DNA from 2 places in the Lysinibacillus sp. GW823-FHT02G10 genome. Region 2 is predicted to be linked to the other one. Evidence: riboswitches for the same ligand, from Rfam matches in the RefSeq annotation. Region 2 holds a riboswitch; the other holds the start of a gene.
The links. A riboswitch is a leader RNA that binds a small molecule or an ion and turns the genes downstream of it on or off. The one in region 2 is predicted to bind FMN.
Positions count from the first base shown of each region.

Region 1: another riboswitch for FMN. It lies ahead of ribE (riboflavin synthase); the one in region 2 lies ahead of AC1RFD_RS01280 (ECF transporter S component).

Region 1 covers NZ_JBXAJI010000001.1:481,983-492,058, forward strand. The annotation lists gene AC1RFD_RS02420 (VanW family protein) at 1-774, shown strand, start outside; gene AC1RFD_RS02425 (methyl-accepting chemotaxis protein) at 872-1,696, shown strand; gene AC1RFD_RS02430 (HAD-IA family hydrolase) at 1,743-2,360, opposite strand; gene AC1RFD_RS02435 (YibE/F family protein) at 2,602-3,378, opposite strand; gene AC1RFD_RS02440 (YibE/F family protein) at 3,375-4,499, opposite strand; FMN riboswitch at 4,720-4,845, shown strand; FMN riboswitch at 4,962-5,087, shown strand; gene ribE (riboflavin synthase) at 5,287-5,925, shown strand; gene ribB (3,4-dihydroxy-2-butanone-4-phosphate synthase) at 5,950-6,579, shown strand; gene ribH (6,7-dimethyl-8-ribityllumazine synthase) at 6,595-7,077, shown strand; gene AC1RFD_RS02460 (spore germination protein) at 7,196-8,653, shown strand; gene AC1RFD_RS02465 (ATP-binding protein) at 8,975-10,076, shown strand, end outside.
Region 2 covers NZ_JBXAJI010000001.1:252,109-262,184, forward strand. The annotation lists gene sigX (RNA polymerase sigma factor SigX) at 1-299, shown strand, start outside; gene AC1RFD_RS01275 (RsiX family anti-sigma factor) at 296-1,585, shown strand; FMN riboswitch at 1,729-1,914, shown strand; gene AC1RFD_RS01280 (ECF transporter S component) at 2,131-2,718, shown strand; gene AC1RFD_RS01285 (sodium-dependent transporter) at 2,938-4,284, shown strand; gene AC1RFD_RS01290 (STAS domain-containing protein) at 4,857-5,243, opposite strand; gene AC1RFD_RS01295 (methyl-accepting chemotaxis protein) at 5,282-6,979, opposite strand; gene AC1RFD_RS01300 (ATP-binding protein) at 7,007-7,426, opposite strand; gene AC1RFD_RS01305 (response regulator) at 7,433-8,566, opposite strand; gene glnA (type I glutamate--ammonia ligase) at 9,152-10,076, shown strand, end outside.

The DNA.
Region 1 (10,076 bases), 230 kb from region 2:
ATATCTCCAAAGGAATTTGGCTTCGATACGGACCCACAAGCCTATCAAAAGCATATCGAACAATTAGCAAGGGAATGGGCAAGAGGAACGGACACATCAAATGGCTATGATCAGCGTATGATGCTTGATCGATTGGATGAAAACGGGCAAGTGATCAAGGGGAAGCCGCAAATCATTTTAAAGGAAAGTGAGCTAGTGGAGCGTATTATCGAAGCTTCTGCGACTGGCGGTCAGGTAGAAATGCCGCTCTATATAACAGAAAGTGGCTATTATTTTGAGGATCTTCCTTTATTAGAGGAAGTGGTTGTTGCATCTTATACAACTTATTTCAATCGTGCTGATTTAGGAAGAAATAAAAATATTGAGCTCTCTGCTAGAGCCATTCATAATGTGATTGTAGGCAGTGGCGATTATTTTTCTTTTAATACAATTGTAGGTCCAAGAGATGAGGCAAATGGCTATCAACCCGCACCTGAAATTATTAATAAGAAGGTAGTCATGGGAATTGGTGGTGGAATCTGTCAAACTTCTTCAACCTTGTTTAATGCAGTAGACCAAATTCCCGTCAAATATGTTGAGCGCCATCATCATTCGTTAGATGTAGGATATGTCCCAAAAGGAAGAGATGCTACGGTTTCTTATGATACGTTAGATTTTAGGTTTCAAAACTCAAATGATGTACCATTTTTAATTAAGGCAAGTTATGGAGAGAATTCTCTAACAATTGAAATTCGAACGGCAGAAAAATATGTAGAATTATTGAAAAAACCATAATGTTGTAAGGAGACACCACTGGACGTTGGTGTCTTTTTTCGGATCGCATGATATAGTTAAATTGATACAATTCAGAAAATTTTAGGGGGAAAAGACAATGCATCCTAAACTACAAGCAACTATTGATTCGATTGATTTATACCAAGCAACTTACCCAGAGGATGCTTGTGTCATCGTGGCAGATACGGAAAAAGTGCTTGCCTACAAACCAGGAAAAAAGGTTGACTTAAAAGTTGGGGTTGGTGACCCAGTACATAAATATCGAGGTACAGCAACAGAAATAGCGTTAAGTTCAGGAAAATTTGTGAAAGAGGAGCGTAGCGCAGAAGGTTTTGGTATGGCCTATATCGCCTCTGCCCAGCCTATTTTTGAAGGAGGACGTATTATTGGCGTAGTAAGTGCCATTATTTCGAACGAAAAAATGGATAGTATGCGTCTATTGGCAACTGAGCTTTCGAGTGCTGTAGAAGAAATGACAGCTACAAATGAAGGATTAGCCACTGCCAGTAAGGATGTATCCAATCGTTTGGAAGAGCTATCTAATTTCGCGGAATCGATGACAGGCGATATTGAACAAATTAATGTGATTGTCCATTTAGTAAAAGATTTAGCTATGAAATCGAGAATTCTTGGTCTAAACGCATCGATAGAAGCAGCACGTTCAGGTGAGCATGGGCGTGGCTTTGCGGTGGTCGCTTCTGAAATACAAAAAATGTCCCAGAGTAGTACAGAAAGTGCTGATAGCATAACTGTGCAACTAGAAAATATTAAACAATCCATCGATCAGGTCAATGCATCAACAAATCAAATTGCTGCGTTTACACAGCAGTTTGCTGCGAGTATGCATGAATTAACAGATGCCTACAAAGGGGTTAATAGTACAGCAGAAAAGCTAATGCAAATTAGTGACATCAAAGGATAGGCATATAAAAAGGATAATAGACAAGTGCTATTATCCTTTTTCATGATTAAATGATCTCTAAAATTTCCTGTGGTGTTGAGACACTGTATTCAGGTTCGTCATTTTGTACGACTTCTTTGGCATCATAGCCCCATTCCACCCAAATAATTGGTATACCGGCTTTCTTACAAGCAACAATATCCCTTTGCTCGTCTCCAATGTATACGACGTTAGACGAGTCGACATTTGCTTCCTTTAAAAACTTTTTCATTACTTTGTCCTTACCAAAAATGCGGTTGGAGCAAAGTACATCTGCTACACAATGAATACCGTTCATTTTAAGAAATTCTAAAATATTCTCTTTAGAGTTTGAGGAAATAATCAGGATTTTATAGCCTCTTTTATCAATCTCTATTAATAGTTCCTTCATTCCTTCAAAAAGATGAACATCATTTAATGATTGACGATACAATTTATAAAATTGCGGTAAAATCATAGGCAACTTATACATTGGAAAGTCGAATAATTTACTGCGTTCTGAAATTGATAATTTTTTTAATGTATCAATTTCCTTTAATTCAATGCCTTTAAATTTATATTTTTGGGCTAAAGTATTCCATGCTGAGGCAAACACAGCAGTAGAATCTGCAAGCGTCCCATCAAAATCAAAGATAATATGCTTCATTGCAAACTTTCTCCTTTTTCATCTCGTTGTATTGACGTTCTATGCTAAAAAAATGTTACATGGAATGGGCATCTAGTATTCTTGAAATAACAACCATTTTGAGCGTACGTAAACATCTTATGGTAAATATTATCAGAAAATACGGCGATTGCAATGAAAATGGTACAACAAAAGGAGGTGTCTCAAAAGTCCATTGAGACACCTCGACATTATTGTGTTTTATGATAGGTACTGGTAATTTTTATAAAAGTTTTTCTGTTTTTTCGCGTGTTCGAATTAAATAAAAGGCATTGATGCAGGCGGCAATCGGAATAATCAATGCAATGCCGATTCCTGCACAAAAAATGGTTGTCATTTCGGCACTAAAAACCTTGGAGTTAACAATTTCCCCAATCGAATAGGAGAGGTCCTTGAACCAGATTAATAAGCTTAAATAGCCACCAAAGAAAGCAAAAAATAACGTATTAGTATCGGTTCCTAATATATCTCTTCCTATGCTTAAGCCAGCTGTAAATAATTTTTTTCTACTAATCGAAGGATTGCGATAAAAAATCTCATGCATGGAGGTAGCGATGGAAATAGCTACATCCATAATGGCACCAATCGTACTCATAATGATGACTGATGCACCAATCTGCACAAAATTAACACCAATGTAGAGAGAAAAGATGCTGATTTCTTCAGTAGATTCTTCGCCAAACCCTTGGATCATCGACTTTTCCGTTACAAAGGTAATAAAGAGTAGTAACACACCTATCGTCACCATCGTCGAGATAAAGGCTGTAATGGTTTTACTGTTTGTTTTATTGATATAGAAAAGACTAATACAGCTAATGACCGTACAGGCAATAAACGTCAAGATGATGGGGCTATTTTTAGGGTTTGTCATTAAAAAAATGGTGACAAAGAGCACACCAAAGTTTAGGAATAAAGAAAGAAATGAGCGTATCCCCTGTCTACCGCCGACAAGTACCATTAACACGCATAATATAACTGCTAATAAGACGACAACATTCATCCTTGAACCCTCTTTCGATTAATGAAAAATATAGCGGTATACTGACTGATAGGAATCGTAAGGACAACACCAATACCCCCTGCTAAGGCACGGGCTAATTCTAAAGAAAGATTTAAGGACAATGTAAGCCCTAATGTGGAAGAATTTTTTAAATAGAGAATAATCATAGGTATGGAGCCGCAAAGGTAGGCAAAGAATAAGATACTTGTAATGGTACCCATAATATCTTTACCGATTTCATGTCCCGAAGATTTCAGAGCCTTGACAGAGATTGTAGGATCTTGCTCGTATAAAGCAAAAATTGAGGAAGCCATTGTAATAGAAACATCCATTACTGCCCCAAGTGAGCCAATAAATAAACCTGCCATAAAGACGGTACGATAGGGACGTGTTAAAAATTGCATTTCTTCATAACGAAGACCATTTTCACCTGTCAACCACATTACAATAGAGCATATGATAAGCGCTATAACAGTGCCTAAAAGTGTGGACACGATGGCTACATATGTTTTTGTATGCAATCCACTAATAAGTAGTAGCGAAATAATCGTAAATAGCAGGGCGCAAATGCCGCTGACTAATAACAGGCTTACGCCCCCATGCTTCACATAAAGATCTAATGCGAATGATAAAATCACAGCATTGACACTCAAACTAATGATAGAAAATAAGCCTTGTCTTTTACCTACAATAAGTAGGGCAAAAATAAAAATCCATGCAATCATTACCATGGTTTGATCTCGTTTTAAATCGAGAATGGTTCCTGTTAAAACAGATTGTGTTGTGCGATCATCTAGCGTGACAAAGATTTCATTGCCTACATGGTATTCTTGATCAAAAGCACCAGACGAAGAATAGTCATTCGTCAAATGAATGGATTGCCCCTTGTGCTGACCATTTTTGATAATGGCCATAATCTCCTGTGTAAACAAAAAATCCTCATTTTCATACATATCTGTCATGGGTTCTGATGCTGTTACATCCACTTGCGTTATTTCCGCTATCGGTCGATCATAAAATTGTTCGTTATGATGTACGAAAACCATCGAAACCCCACAACAGAGTGCTAATAGGGCATAGAAAATAGCTTGTTTAAAAGGTATATTTTTAAAAAATGTCAAGTAAATGACCTCCAAACTGCTAGACTGAATAGTCACTTGTAAAGGAACGTTTTTTTGATTAAGAAGTTCCATAAACAGGTTAAATGTCATCATTTTAATAATATCTTTTACATTTTTCAAGTCGAGTCAGAGCTGTTTAAAATTTATGCTTCGAAAAAAATTTAAAAAGAAGGATGGATAATATAATAAAATAGTGTTATCGTAAGACTAGCTAAATAAAAATATTCTTCGGGGTAGGGTGAAATTCCCAATCGGCGGTGATGAAGCAATTCAAAGTCCGTGAGCGCAAGCTGATTTGGTGCAAATCCAAAACCGACAGTTACAGTCTGGATGGGAGAAGGGTAAAAATGCTAACTTTTTAAATTGATACTAATTTAGAAGGTTTATTTGACTATGCATTTATTACAAAACTTCCCAATCATCTTGTGGGAAGTTTTTTTATTTAGCTACAATCGAATAGAAGATGTTCTTCGGGGTAGGGTGAAATTCCCAATCGGCGGTGATGAAGCAATTCAAAGTCCGTGAGCGCAAGCTGATTTGGTGCAAATCCAAAACCGACAGTGATAGTCTGGATGGGAGAAGAACGAGTGAGATGACTGTCTATGAAAAAATTGTTTTCAAATAGGCTTATTTGTTGATGTCTTATACTCCCAAAACCCCTTTGATGTAAAGGGGTTTTTATTTTTTATTGCTAACGAGAGAAGGGAGAAGGATAAGGCACAAAAACAGGTGGATCAACTTTAAAAGTAAAGGATAGAAGTGCTAATAAAGTAGAGTAGGTGATGGAATGTTTACAGGACTTGTAGAGGATATTGGTATCATAAAAGCCGTGCAAAGCGATCGGGACAGTATGGAAATTACGGTTCAATCAGCTAAGATAACGGAGGATGTCAAGCTTGGTGACAGTATAGCGGTCAATGGAGTTTGTTTAACAGTGACAAATTTCACACAACAGCAGCTTACGATGGATGTTATGCCTGAAACAGTCAAAGCAACAAATCTACAGCAGCTGGCAATAGGCGATTCTGTTAATTTGGAGCGTGCCATGCCTGCTAATGGACGATTTGGTGGCCATTTTGTTGCTGGTCATGTTGATGGAGTCGGCAAAATTTTGCGAAAACGTCCAGTAGCAAACGCCGTTTATATTGATATCGAAATGTCAGAGGAACTAACCAACTTTTGTATTCCAAAGGGTTCCATAACAATTGATGGCACAAGCTTAACCCTTTTTCATGTTGAAGCCAAGAGTGTCACAATTTCACTTATTCCTCATACTTACAAAGAAACCGTTTTAGGTATGAAGAGGGTTGGAGCAATCGTTAATATCGAAACTGATTTAGTTGGAAAATACATTATAGGGCAATTAAAAAAGGGGCAAACAACGCCAGCTATTACAAGAGATTATTTAGCACAACATGGTTTTTAAATCACAGAATAGGAGTTGATCATCGTGCTACATTCAATTGAAGAAGCCATAGAGGATTTAAGGCAGGGCAATATGATTGTGGTGGTTGATGATGAGGATCGAGAAAATGAAGGAGATCTTCTGGCACTCGCTGAATTCATCACACCAGCAACAATCAACTTTATGGCAACCAATGGTAGAGGTTTAATTTGTACGCCGATTTCGCAGCAGCTTGCACAAAAGCTAGATTTATATCCAATGGTTCAGCACAATACAGATAACCATCAAACCGCATTTACGGTAAGTATCGATCATGTAGAAACAACGACAGGGATTAGCGCCTTTGAGCGTGCGCTAACGATACAAAGAATGATAGAAAAGCAAGCTAAGCCAACTGATTTTCGTCGACCAGGCCATATTTTTCCGTTGATTGCGAAAGAGCAAGGAGTGCTGGAACGGAGAGGGCACACGGAGGCCACTATTGATCTAGCGAAGCTTTGTCATAGCGTACCTGCAGGTGTTATTTGCGAAATTATGGGTGATGATGGGCACATGCTTCGGTTTGAAGAACTAACAAATTACGCTGCACATCATGGCTTAAAAATGATCTCGATAGAAGCATTGGTTGCTTATCGTAAACAATTATCCACTAATAAAACTAAAATTTCTATGTAAAAAGGAGAAGGAACAATGGGTCAAACATTTGAAGCACAATTAATTGGAACGGATTTGAAAATTGCAGTAGTAGTGGGTCGTTTTAATGAGTTCATTACTAGCAAATTATTGGATGGGGCAATGGATGGTTTAACTCGTCATGGGGTTGATTCTGCATCTATTGATGTTGCATGGGTGCCAGGAGCTTTTGAAGTTCCTTTTATAGCGAAACAACTGGCAGAAACCAAGAAATATGATGCTATTATTGGTTTAGGTACTGTTATTCGTGGCTCTACAACACACTATGACTATGTTTGTAATGAATCGGCAAAAGGCATTGCCAATGTGTCATTGTCAACGAATGTACCTGTTATTTTTGGAATTGTTACTACCGAAAATATTGAACAGGCAATTGAACGTGCAGGAACGAAATCTGGTAATAAAGGCTATGATGCTGCAATGTCTGCAATTGAGATGGCAAATCTAAAGAAAATGATTGGATCAGGACAATTTGAATAGTCTTCAAACATTTGTTTCTTTGAATATTTTGAACAACCATGGGAAAAATATGCTTAAGTGTATTTATTGAAGGTGATTGTTTCATAAATGTACTAATCTTGAGCTGGCTCAGTAGGAGATGAGAAGTATTTCATCAATAGAACAAATTAATTTGAAAATGTTGAAATCACTATTTCAACGCTCTGCTGATGTGATTTTCCAACAATATAATTTTCAGCAATATACAGTACATTTGATAACTTGTGATGCAATGGTCAATGAGCAAATACTTCAAACTGTGGTTGTTCAACGTGTTCAATCTTTGTTAAGCAATGTCACTGAGGACATGCTAGAGGAAGAAATTGAACAGCATTTACACATTCCCTATTTACAAAAGATTTTATCGAAAGAGGATGCGGTAACTAGGGTCTATAAAGGCCATGTTTTACTGTATTTTGAAGAAAATCAATTACTTTATTCTAGTGATATTTCAAAAAGACCCAATCGAGAGCCTGGGGAAACAACATTAGAACTAGTAGTAAAGGGACCTAGAGATGACTTTATTGAAGATGTTTTTACTAATATTGCTTTATTAAGAAAACGATTACCGACTAATTCTTTTAGTGTAGAGACATTAGAAATTGGTAAGCGTTCTAAAACAACCGTAGCCATACTATATATGGAAGACATTGTGAATTTAAATATGCTAGAACAAATTCGACTTCAATTACAAAAAATTGATACGGATATTGTTATCAATGGCGACTTATTAATGGAAAAAATTGAAAAGACAGCGACAATTCTTCCAAGACATGATTATACAGGAAGACCTGATTTTGCTATGCAGGCGTTAATTAGAGGAAGAATACTCTTAATGATTGATGGTGTGTCCTATGCCATAATTACACCTACAAATATTATGTTGCTCTTTAAATCGGCAGAGGATAATGAGTACCCACTCATTGTTAGCTCGATGGAACGATTACTCAGAATTGTCGGTATATTAATAAGTATGCTACTGCCAGGTTTTTGGCTTGCATTGACGACTTATCATCAAGAGCAGCTTCCGTTTCTTCTACTTGCTACGGTTGTAGAATCGAGGTCAGGATTGCCCTTTCCAACCATTCTAGAAATTTTAATGATGCTATTTATGTTTGAATTGTTTCGAGAGGCTAACTTGCGCCTTCCTAGTGCAATCAGTGGCTCAGTTAGTGTGGTAGGAGGACTAATTATTGGGGATGCAGCGATTAAAGCAGGTGTTACAAGCCCCTCAATGATAGTTGTGATTGCCATTTCTAGTATCGCTGCATTTACATTGGTCAATCAATCCTTTGTGACGGCTATGAGTATTTTTCGATTAATCATTATTATGGCTTCGGCGTTTTTTGGATTATTTGGTTTTTTTATATCCGTGTTTTTCATCCTTTTATACACTGCGAATATGAGAGTCTTGGGAGTGCCATACGTAAACTTTAGTGCCGATTTTGAAAAGGGCAATATACGTAAGTCCTTATTGCGACTATCTCCAAAGGGCTATAGTAAACGACCTACCTTTCTAAAGCCGCAAGATCAAACACGGACTTCAAGTAAAAAATAAGCATATTGTGATGAGATCAGGTATTGTCGATACCTGATCTTTTTTTGATACCTTTGCTTTAGTGGTTTTTTCAATTTTCCATTTAAATAGGAAATGAGACATAAAAAGTTATTACTTTTCTTTTTAGTTTACTTTCTTGTCAAGGATTATTAAACTATTTGTTACAGTGTGTAATTTTGGGTATGAATAAAATAAAAATTGATTTTGTGTTTTAATTTATGTAGGATATACAAGCAATGTTTGCTTTACAAACAAAAAATAGAGTTAATTATAATATAATAATATTCTAGAATATTTATAGATGAGGAAGTACCGTTTTTTATGAAAAATAGAAAAATAAAACTAATATTAATTCTATCAACGATTTTATTATGTTTGTTTACAAGTTTAAACATCTTTACATCCTATGTAAAAATAAAAAAGACCGTTGAAGAGTCGATTGCCAATCAAAGCTTAGAGGCAGCCCATTCTATTGCTGCATCCATAGATACGGATGCCTATCAGCAATTTTTAAATAATCCACAGGAAAATGATTATTATTGGAAAGTAAGAAATTATTTAAACGATGCAAGGATAAAATTAGGTGCACTATTTGTTTACACCTTAAAGGTGGATAATCCTGAAGTATCTATAGCCATGATTACAGGGATGCCAAAAGAAATGAAAGAGGGCTTCGGTATTGGCGTGGTTTGTACTGTCCCTGCAAAGCATGTTGAAAAGGCCTATAATGGTGAAACCTATGTTACAGAGGTAATTCATGATTCTGAACATGGGTCTTATTTATCTGTTGGTGCACCCATCAAAGATGATAATGGAACAATTATCGGGTATTTAGGCATTGACATTAGTGCAGATACGCTAAATGGTATTAAGGGTAAAGTCATTGAAGACAACCTATTTAATTTTATTTTTAATGGTGTACTTATTTTAATTGTCATCGGTTCTTTTTTATTTTTACAAAGATGGTATCAAAAAGAGGTAGCGAAGGAAGTTGGCGCTACAGAGGACACATATCTAGCAGAGATCAAAACATTGATTACTTCGGTGTCGTCCCTACGTCATGATTTTACGAACCATATCCAAGTGTTACATGGTTTATTACAATTAGAAAAAACAGATCAGGCGAGACAATATTTATCCTCACTATCAAAAGAAGTTCAGGCGATCAAGTCATTAAAATTAAATATTGATCATCCAGGTTTGTCCATCTTATTGCAAACGAAGAAATTAACGGCTCAAAATCATCATATTGATATGGATTTTACGCTTTCTCAAAATGACTTTAATAAGATTAAAACGACAGATTTAATCAAGATTCTATCCAATTTAATTGATAATGCGATTGATGCTGCTGTTGAATTACCTGAGGAACAACGTAAGATTAAGATTTGCTGTACAGCAGATGAATCTCAGTATGAATTTA
Region 2 (10,076 bases):
AGCATTCACATGATTTCTTTGACTGGGAAACGGAACAGCTCCATTCAACCACGCCATCACCGGAAGATATGCTACAGGCCAGTGATGAATTTATGCAGGTGGAATCAGCACTTGAAAACTGTACAGGCGACCAAAAAATGGTCATTATTATGCGCTATTTTCAAGATTTATCGATTGCAGAAACAGCGCAAATACTAGATTGGACAGAAGCTAAGGTAAAAACGACCCAGCATCGAGCCATTAAATTTTTAAGGCAACAGCTACAGCCGATTAGAGAACAGGAGGCGAAACGGCAATGACGCATAAGCCATTTGATGATGAACAGCTTGAACATGTCTTGAACAATGCCCCTAAGCTTTCTGACCGCCGTTCAAAAGAAGAAATATTAAATCGGTTAATGGCAGATGCTCGCTTGCAGGATAATAGTCACCTACAAGAAGCGATACAACAACCTATAGAGAATGAAGAAGCACAACAAGAAAGTAAATCTTTAATACAAGATGAACGACCATCACGATTTAAGTTCCGAAAAATGCCGATTTTTACGAGTGTAGCAGCAGTTTTCGCGATAACGGTACTCGTTGGCTTCATGTTCATGAATAATAATGACGCTAGCCAAAAAGATCTAGCTAGTACGCCAGAAACGGCTAATTACTCTACGTTACAGGAAGATCGTTCTGCTAAAGAGGCAGCTACCCAGGATGAGGCACTTCAATCCAGTATTGTATCGGAGCATGAGCGTATGTTATCTTTACGGTCGTCTGTCTATGAGGAAGATGTGAAAGATGCTGTCATTTTCCGTATTGGTTTGGCAGGACGCGATGCAGAAAGTGTTCCAATGACATATGTGATACCAAATGAGCGTGTAGCAACTGATTTTGGAACAGAAAAGCCTTCTACCCTACAGATGTATGAAAAATATGCTCCTCAAATAGATGAAGAAGCCAAAGGGTTTACGGATTATCATCCTTTTAAAGGTGAACTGAAGGAGAAGGAAGACAAGCTTGTCCACGTATTACCAAAGGACAATGACTATGATGTTGCATCAGCTACCGTTAATGAGTACAAAGGGACTTTAGAGGATACCTTCTCGGATTCTGAATATACGGAAGTTGAGATTCAAAATGAAGATGGCACACCTTATGAGTTTTCTCAGGAGGGTGAGCCAAGTCAAGCCATGTCATTAACAAACGCCAAGCATTTTAATTATTATTTATACCAAGATGGTAGTGGGGCAGAATACCTGTCACCAGATTTCCGTCAAACATTTGCTAATGTTACAGAAGCACTTACACTAATGAAAAACAAAAATGATGATGTTTATGTAACAGTGGTTCCTGAAAATGTAACATATACCGTGAAAGAGGAAGCAGAAGGTGTAGTCGTAACATTCGATATTCCCTTAGATTTAGCATCGATGGAGCCAATTCGCGCTACCCAATTGATTGAAGCTATGATGTTAACTGCTGCTAGCTTTGACCAACAATTACGCTTGGATAATGTGGTCCAAGAAAGCTGGGAAGGATTCGATTTAAAAACGTATTTGCCCAAGCCTGTGGGGCCAAATAAACAATATATGCCTTAGTCAAAATCAAAAATGGAGCATTCCTGTAACATGGAATGCTCCATTTTTACAATACTTACAAATCTAATCGGAATTTTTTAAGCAGAACTATTTACTTTTTCTTAATAATTAATTATAGTAAGGTTGTAGTATAAAATAATATGATTCATCTTCGGGGCAGGGTGAAAATCCCGACCGGCGGTAATAGAGTGGTGAACCGTTAATGTTTCCATTAACTCGAATGGTTTATGCTTCGCTCTTCAGCCCGCGACCTGTGCAAATTTATTTGCATGGCTGACTTGGTGTGATTCCGAGGCCGACAGTTAAAGTCTGGATGGGAGAAGATGGAGGTACGATCGTCATTCATTGTTATGAAATAAACTATGACCGAGCGCTTTTTTGTATGGCTTTTTAAACAGTGCTCAAAAATAGTTTAAATTGACGCTTATTCGTCATGCCTTTCTCCCTTGTGCTCTTTATGCATAAGGGTTTTTTCGTGCTAACAATTGAAAGATCGTCACCTTTCTTCTTGCGAGATTGAATCAGCAAAGAGGAGAGAGTTTTCTATGAAGAAAAATGTTAAACTTCAATCGTTTATTACGATTGGCATGCTGAGCAGTATTTCGTTTTTATTAATGCTTTTTAATTTCCCAATTCCACCATTCCCAGCATTCTTGGAAGTCGACTTTAGTGATATGCCTGCATTAATAGCAGCCATCACAATGGGGCCTGTAGCTGGTATTTTAGTAGAATTATTTAAAAATGTATTGGATTGGATTTTCTCTGGAACGCCAACAGGCGTGCCAGTAGGTCATATTGCCAACTTTGCAACAGGTATTTTATTTATTTTGCCTGTAAGCCTTATTTTTAATCGCTTTAAAACAATTGCTGGTCTTGTTGGAGGTTTGGCGACAGGAACAGTCGTAATGGCAGTAGGGATGAGTATTTTAAACTACGCAGTATTTTTACCGATGTACACATACTTCTTAGGAATGGAACCTGTTGTAGGTGACTCACTTTATAAAATGATTATCGCTGGGATTTTACCATTTAACATTGTGAAAGGTATTTTATTAACGGCTATTATGGCATTTTTATTTACAACTATGCGCAAGTGGATCGACCGCCAGCGTTCTATCTATATAACAAAATAATTTTTACTAACCTCGGGTGAACATACCTGAGGTTTTTTGTTGGAAGGAATGATGGATAGGGAAAGGTGTGAAGAAAAGAAAGGCAAAACTAACGGATAAATATAGAAAAAAGTAATGGAGTAAAATAGCTAACTAGTACTTTATAATTATAATCTAGTCGAAAGCTATATTTTCATGTAAAATAGAGAAGAGTTTAGAATGTTTGAGGAGTTTGAAGAGATGAGTGGAAAAAAAGGACAATGGTCTAGTAAATTAGGTTTTATTTTAGCGTCAGCTGGTGCGGCGATCGGACTAGGGGCAATTTGGAAACTTCCCTATGTAACAGGACAAAGTGGTGGAGGAGCATTTTTCCTTATCTTTGTGTTATTTACCTTGTTAATAGGACTACCGATGTTATTGTCCGAGTATGTTTTAGGACGTGGTACACAATCCGAGGCTGTAACAGCGTATAAAAAAATTGCTCCAACTAAGCCAGGATGGGCCTGGATTGGTCGAATGGGCGTGCTAGGCTGTTTTTTATTATTAACTTTTTATAGCGTTGTTGGAGGTTGGATCTTTATTTATAGCGGGCTAGGTGTAGCTGGCGCGGTAATTGATCCAGCAGTAGATCCAGCTGAATTATTTGGAAAAATTATAGGCACGCCTTGGATTACGCTAGTTGGTCTAGTGTTGTTTACATTAGCCAACGTACTTGTGATTTCATTAGGTGTACAAAATGGGATTGAAAAGGCCAATAAATGGATGATGCCGTTACTTTTCATAATGTTCATTGTCCTTGTTGTGCGTGCAGTTACATTAGATGGGGCAATGGAAGGGGTAAAATTCTTCTTATGGCCTGATTTCTCGAATATTACGGGTAAGGCATTATTAGAAGCCTTAGGGCAATCATTCTTTGGGTTAGCAGTAGGTTTTTCTTGTCTAGTTACATATAGCTCTTATCTAAAAAAAGATGTCAGTCTTCCGAATTCAGCGGGTTCTGTAGTGCTGTTAACCGTGCTTGTTTCATTTTTAGCAGGTTTAGCGATTTTCCCTGTTGTGTTCGCCTTTGATTTAGAGCCTGCAGCGGGTCCAGGTTTGCTATTTATGGTGCTACCAACAGCATTTAGTCAAATGCCATTTGGTGAAGTGTTTTTAGCCATGTTTTTATTGCTATTTTTATTTGCTACATTAACGTCATCATTTAGTTTATATGAGATTATCGTCGCGGCATTTATGGAGCATAGTCAGAAATCCCGTCCAATGTGGACACTTTTACTTGGTATAGTCGTATTTATTGCAGCTATTCCAGCAGCGCTTTCTTCGAGTGTTTTATCGGATATAATGATTTTTGAGAAAAGTATCTTTGATGCAACCGATTTTTTAGTGTCGAATATCATGCTTCCGCTAGGGAATTTATTCATTGCTATTTTTATTGCCTATGTAGTGGATAAAGAATTTGTGAAGAGAGAATTGCTAACGGGTAGTCAAATGGGACAAGGCTATTATTCGACATATCGTATGTTAATGCTAGTTGTTGTACCGATTATCATTCTAGTTGTGTTTGTTAATATGCTACTGCAGTATTAAAGAAAAGGTATATTCCGCCATAGGAAAAATACCTTCTCTTAGTGTTAAAAACATAACAGTCAATAGAAAGGTAGAAATGGATTTCTATTGCAAGGCTACTTGCTTTCCTGTGGGCGAGTGCCAGCAGCTTCCTCCGTGTAGGGGCTCACCTGTCTCGCTATCCCACGGGAGTCAAGAAGCCTTCCGCACCAACCCAAAAAATCTCAATCTTTTTAGCAAAGGTTTTCAAATAAAGTAAAGGAGTTCATTACTCTTTATGAAGAGGTGTTGTCACTCAGTACTTCACCGCATTGAAAATAAGAGCCTATCCCCTCTAAGAATACAAATAATGGGTAGATTTGATCGCTATGCTACTATGAGGTAAAGACACTTTGTAGAATGGTTGATAGCGTCACTCCTATGGGATTTAGCGGCTCATCGGACGCCCCCCCTGGAAAGGACGCTGGCGGAACGGAAATCAATCTCTCACCTTGCAAAGTTACTATTTCTACCGTTAACATCTTCTTTTTTAACAACATAAAAAGGTGTATTCCGTCTAATAGGAATACACCTTTTCATTATAATTATAAAGATTAATAATCGTTAAGTGATAGCTCACCTAGCCAATCTTCTTTAATAATCTTCCTTGCTTGTTCTTCACTTTCGGCAATAGGGAATACTTTATCAACCTGTGAAATAGCGAATAAGTTGCGAATGAAATCATCGACGACAATAATGGCGATTTTCTTATCTTTTACAGACACCTTCTTAGCAAAATTAACGATCATCCCGAATCCAGTACTATCAATATTTGTTACCCTTTGCATATCGATAATGTATCCGTGTTTTGTGTCTAAGCTAAGTGTTTGCAGCTCTGACTTTATTTCTTCAATCATCCCGTATTCTAAATCGCCTGTAAACGCAATCACAATATAATCAGCCTTTGTGTCAATATTCATTGCAATTTTCTTCTGATTCATCCTATAGCGCCTCCATTTTTCTTTTCTTGTTTGGGGATTTATTCAAACTTAAATTTATTCACTTCATTTTGTAATTTATCAGCAATTGATGATAACTCATCTGAGCTTTGTGTAATTTCGGCAACAGTCGCATATTGCTCTTCTGAGGTTGCGGCAATCTCTTCTGTAGCTGCTGCAGCGTCCTCGATGATGCGAGAAATATCTTGAATGGCTTGTTGCACATCTAGGGAGTTGTCGTTAACATGTGTAAATGCCACTTTCATTTGTTCGACACCTTCTTCAGTTTCGACAACTTTCTCCACGATTTCTTTTAAGGCACTTCCGCCTTTATTGATGATCGTTACTTGCTCCTCGACAGCTAGTAAATTACTTTCCATTGTTCGTACGGTCACAGATGTTTCCGCTTGGATATCATTAATAAGATTAGTAATTTGTCCAGCTGCTAAACTTGACTGTTCAGCTAATTGACGAACCTCTGATGCAACGACAGCAAAACCTTTCCCTTGATCACCTGCTCGTGCTGCCTCGATGGCCGCATTGAGTGCTAACAGATTCGTTTGTTCTGCGATGCCAGTGATAACGGTAATAATACCACCAATTTCTTCAGAGCGCTTGCCTAATTTTTGGATAGAATCTGTTGCATAAGACACTGTTTTCGTAACATCACTTAGATGCATAATCGCTTCATTGATGGCTTCTTCTCCTTTACGTGCGATATGAGTGGATTCGATAGCGCTATTTAAAGTGATTTCAGCCTTTTGTAAGCTCTTTGATACTTCCTCAAGCGTTTTTTGCATCATTGAAACTATTCGTTCAGCCTGATCAGATTGAGTGGTAGTACCAACGGCGATTTCATTCATTGTTAGTGCGATCTGATTAGATGCTTCACTTGTTTGATGTGATGATTCTGCCAAAGTGTGTGATGACTTTGCAATTTGATGTGCACTACCAGCCACAATTTTTATCGTCTCTGTTAAATGATTTTTCATACTACTAAATGCGCGTGCTAATTCAGCGATTTCATCTTTGCCTTTAGGGTTTAACAGTTTAACATTTAAATTTAGTTCTGCTAGTTCCTTGGCATTGGTACTTAGAATGTTAATAGGATTAACAATTTGCTTTTGTAAGAACCAACTAATTCCTCCGATCATTACAATGGCGATCACTAAGGAAATCGCTACATTCTCCAGTGCTGATTTTGTGGCAATGCTTATATAAGGAGCGGTAGGGACAGCGGTTGCCCATACACCGATAACCTCGCCTTGACTATTTACAATCGGATCATAGGCTGCTTGATGCAAACTTCCTAAGACATTGGCAGAACCGATAAAGCGCTTTTTTTCTCCTAGTACAACAGTAGCAACCTCGTCAGAAACCTTTGTATTTAAAGCGCGTTCACCATTATCCACTATATTGGTACTTATACGCGTATCGTTTTGAAAGATGGATACAGCATTCCCGTTTGTGAGTTCTCCAACTTTATCAGCTACCTCAAAGTTTTCTACCATATTGATATCGCCCTTATAGAGTTGGTTGTTTTTAATGGACCATTCACCAGGATATTTAGCGTCTAAATATTCATAGCTCAACTGTATATCTGATAAAAGCTTTGTATCAGCACTTTCTAATAGATTGTTCTTGGCAACAAAAAAATTGACTCCTGCTAAAAGGGAAGTAAGTAAAATAATACAACCAAATATAAGCAGATTCATTTTCTTTCGTATAGATAACTTCATTAAAACGCCCCCAATTTTACGTTTACTTTATAGATGAATCTTTTTGGAAATACCAACTAAAAATTTTGTTTCAGAAATATTTTCGAACCAAATATGGTCGACCATATTTTTGACAAAAAATAAACCGCGTCCACGATCAGCATAATCAAATTTGTCTAAATCGAATTGAAGAACTTTGTCCCAGTCCTTTTCGTCAATGCCTTTTGCTTCGTCAGTGACTGTTATTTTTATCTCTTCGTTTGATTGAGTTACTTGTATTTGAATCTTCTTTTGAGCGGGTGTATTAATTTTTCCCATAGCCTCTACGGCATTGATGACTAGTTCATGAACAACAAATCTTAACTCTCGTTTATAAGGTAGATTATATATCTCTGTATAATTCTCCATTACTTGATCAATAAAGGCTATAGCTTGTGTATCAGGATTTACATTGAGTGTGAATTCCATCTTCAATCACCTACCCTTTAATGTAATTGTTATTGAAACGACTGTGATGTCATCGCTGTAATCATTATCAAATAAATTGTACTTTTGAGAAAACTTTTGTAGTGCATAGCTGTTATCCTGTGAAGCATAGGCGTAGAAAAAGTCCATATCAATTGAGTTTTGCTCGTTCAATGTTAATAATCCATCCGTATAAAGAATAATACGATGCCAGCCTGATAAAGGTATTGTTTTTTTATTTATTTGAATAGTAGGGAATAGTCCGAGGATAGGCGTATTCGCTGGGAGGAAGACTGTTTCTCCAAATTTTCCAAATAAAAAACCAGAAGGGTGAGCCGCATTCACATAGTGCAAAGTGCCGTTTTTTGTATCTAGAAGTATGTAGATTGCTGTCATTAAAAAACGGTCCATATCCTCATCAGAAAATAGCTCGTAAATTTGGCGGTTAAGTTCTTGGATTACGGCTACTGGATCAATTAACTTAGTAATCATTCCTTTTAATAATGATCTGATGGACATAGTAACGAGTGATGCAGCTATGCCATGCCCCATTGCATCGTACAGAAGAATGGCGGTTAAATGGTCATTAATCTTAAACCAGCAGTACATGTCACCTCCTAGTGTATTGGATGTTACGTAAAGACCATCAACCTGTATTTGCTCAAGATTTAATGGAGGAGATAGTGCGTTCTTTTGGAATTTTTTTGCAACAAATAAATCTTTTTGAATCATACTTTCTTGCTGCTTTCGAAGCTTGGCTTCCCTCTGATATTTTAAGGCTACTTGAATTCGAGTCTTAAAATGAGTAAAATCAAACGGCTTTAAAATAAAGTCGAAAATGCCTGCTTCAAAAACCCTATCGATTGTTATGTTTTTTTCGTAGGTAGTAGATAGAAGGATAGGGACATCTATCCAATTTTTAAGTACATGAATGTGCTGACAAATTTCCTCGCAATTGCTGAGTGTCATTTTCGTGTCAAGTACGATTAATTCCAGCTCATCTTTCAAAGCTGAATCTACTAAATAGTTCATTGCTGCTTCCGTTGTTGAAAAGCAATAAATATTGGGGATGCTGATACGATGAAAATACTTTTGCAGACGTAGCACATCATTACTTACGCTGCCAATAATTAATACTGACATGCCTACTTAATTCACCGCCTTATGTATCTATAACTAAATATTTCCTGGAAGCCAACATAATGATTTCTAACCATAATTATATACTCCGTATTTACTGATAATATGAATAAATTAAAATTCTAATTTGCTATAAATTTACCAATAAATATCGCATTATACAAGGCTTTTGTGATATAAAGTAAAACTTAATCAATAGGATTTTTGACATCTTGGTTCTTGGATAGGGTTCACGGGTTATCTTTTTAACGATGTTCTTGATATATCTACAATTAATGCATGGGGAAGTAGTGAATACTTCGTCTCTAGTCATGATACTAGACTGTTCATTTTTAGAGTGACGAAGAATTTTTGTAAGACTAAAGGCCTTTTGTAGAAAGTAGTAATTTTGCCCTTTTTTAAAGATGAAAGATCGCTATTTGAGATGGAAATGTGGTAAGAAAAATTAATCTAAAATAAGGATTAATATATTCGATAAAAAGCATGTCATAAAACCTTACATACATATTGCTTATTCTTCAAATTTAATGTATTTTTAGAGCAGTTATAAAAAACGTGTTAATTAAAATTACATTGGAGTGGTGAAGAATGAAACATTATACCAAAGAAGATATTATACGCCGAGTGAAGGAAGAAAATGTGAAATTTATTCGCCTACAATTTACAGATATCTTAGGGACAATCAAAAATGTGGAAGTTCCTGTCAGTCAATTAGAAAAAGCGCTAGATAATAAAGTTATGTTTGACGGCTCTTCAATCGAAGGTTTTGTGCGTATTGAAGAATCAGATATGTATTTAAAGCCAGATATCAATACCTTTGTGATTTTTCCTTGGACTGCTGAAAAGGGGAAAGTAGCTCGCTTTATATGTGATATTGCAAGACCAGATGGTACACCGTTTGAAGGAGATCCACGCTCCAATTTAAAACGAGTATTGAAGGAAATGGAGGAGCTGGGCTTTACGTCGTTTAATTTAGGGCCAGAGCCTGAATTTTTCCTATTCAAGTTGGATGAAAAAGGGCATCCGACACTGGAATTAAATGATAGTGGAGGCTATTTTGATTTAGCGCCAACTGATTTGGGAGAGAACTGTCGTCGTGATATTGTTTTAGAGCTAGAGGGGATGGGCTTTGAAATTGAAGCGTCTCATCATGAAGTAGCACCAGGCCAGCATGAAATCGACTTTAAGTATGCGAGTGCTATTGAGGCATGTGACAATATCCAAACATTTAAACTGGTGGTAAAAACCATTGCTGCACAGCATGGTCTCCACGCAACATTTATGCCAAAGCCACTATTTGGGGTCAATGGCTCAGGAATGCATTTTAATCTCTCCTTATTTGAAGGTGATAAAAATGCCTTCTATGATGAACATGCAGACTTGCAATTAAGCGCAACCGCACGTAGCTTTATGGCAGGAATTATGAAGCATGTGCATGGTTTTACAGCTATCACGAATCCACTTGTCAATTCCTATAAACGATTAGTACCTGGCTATGAAGCCCCTTGCTATG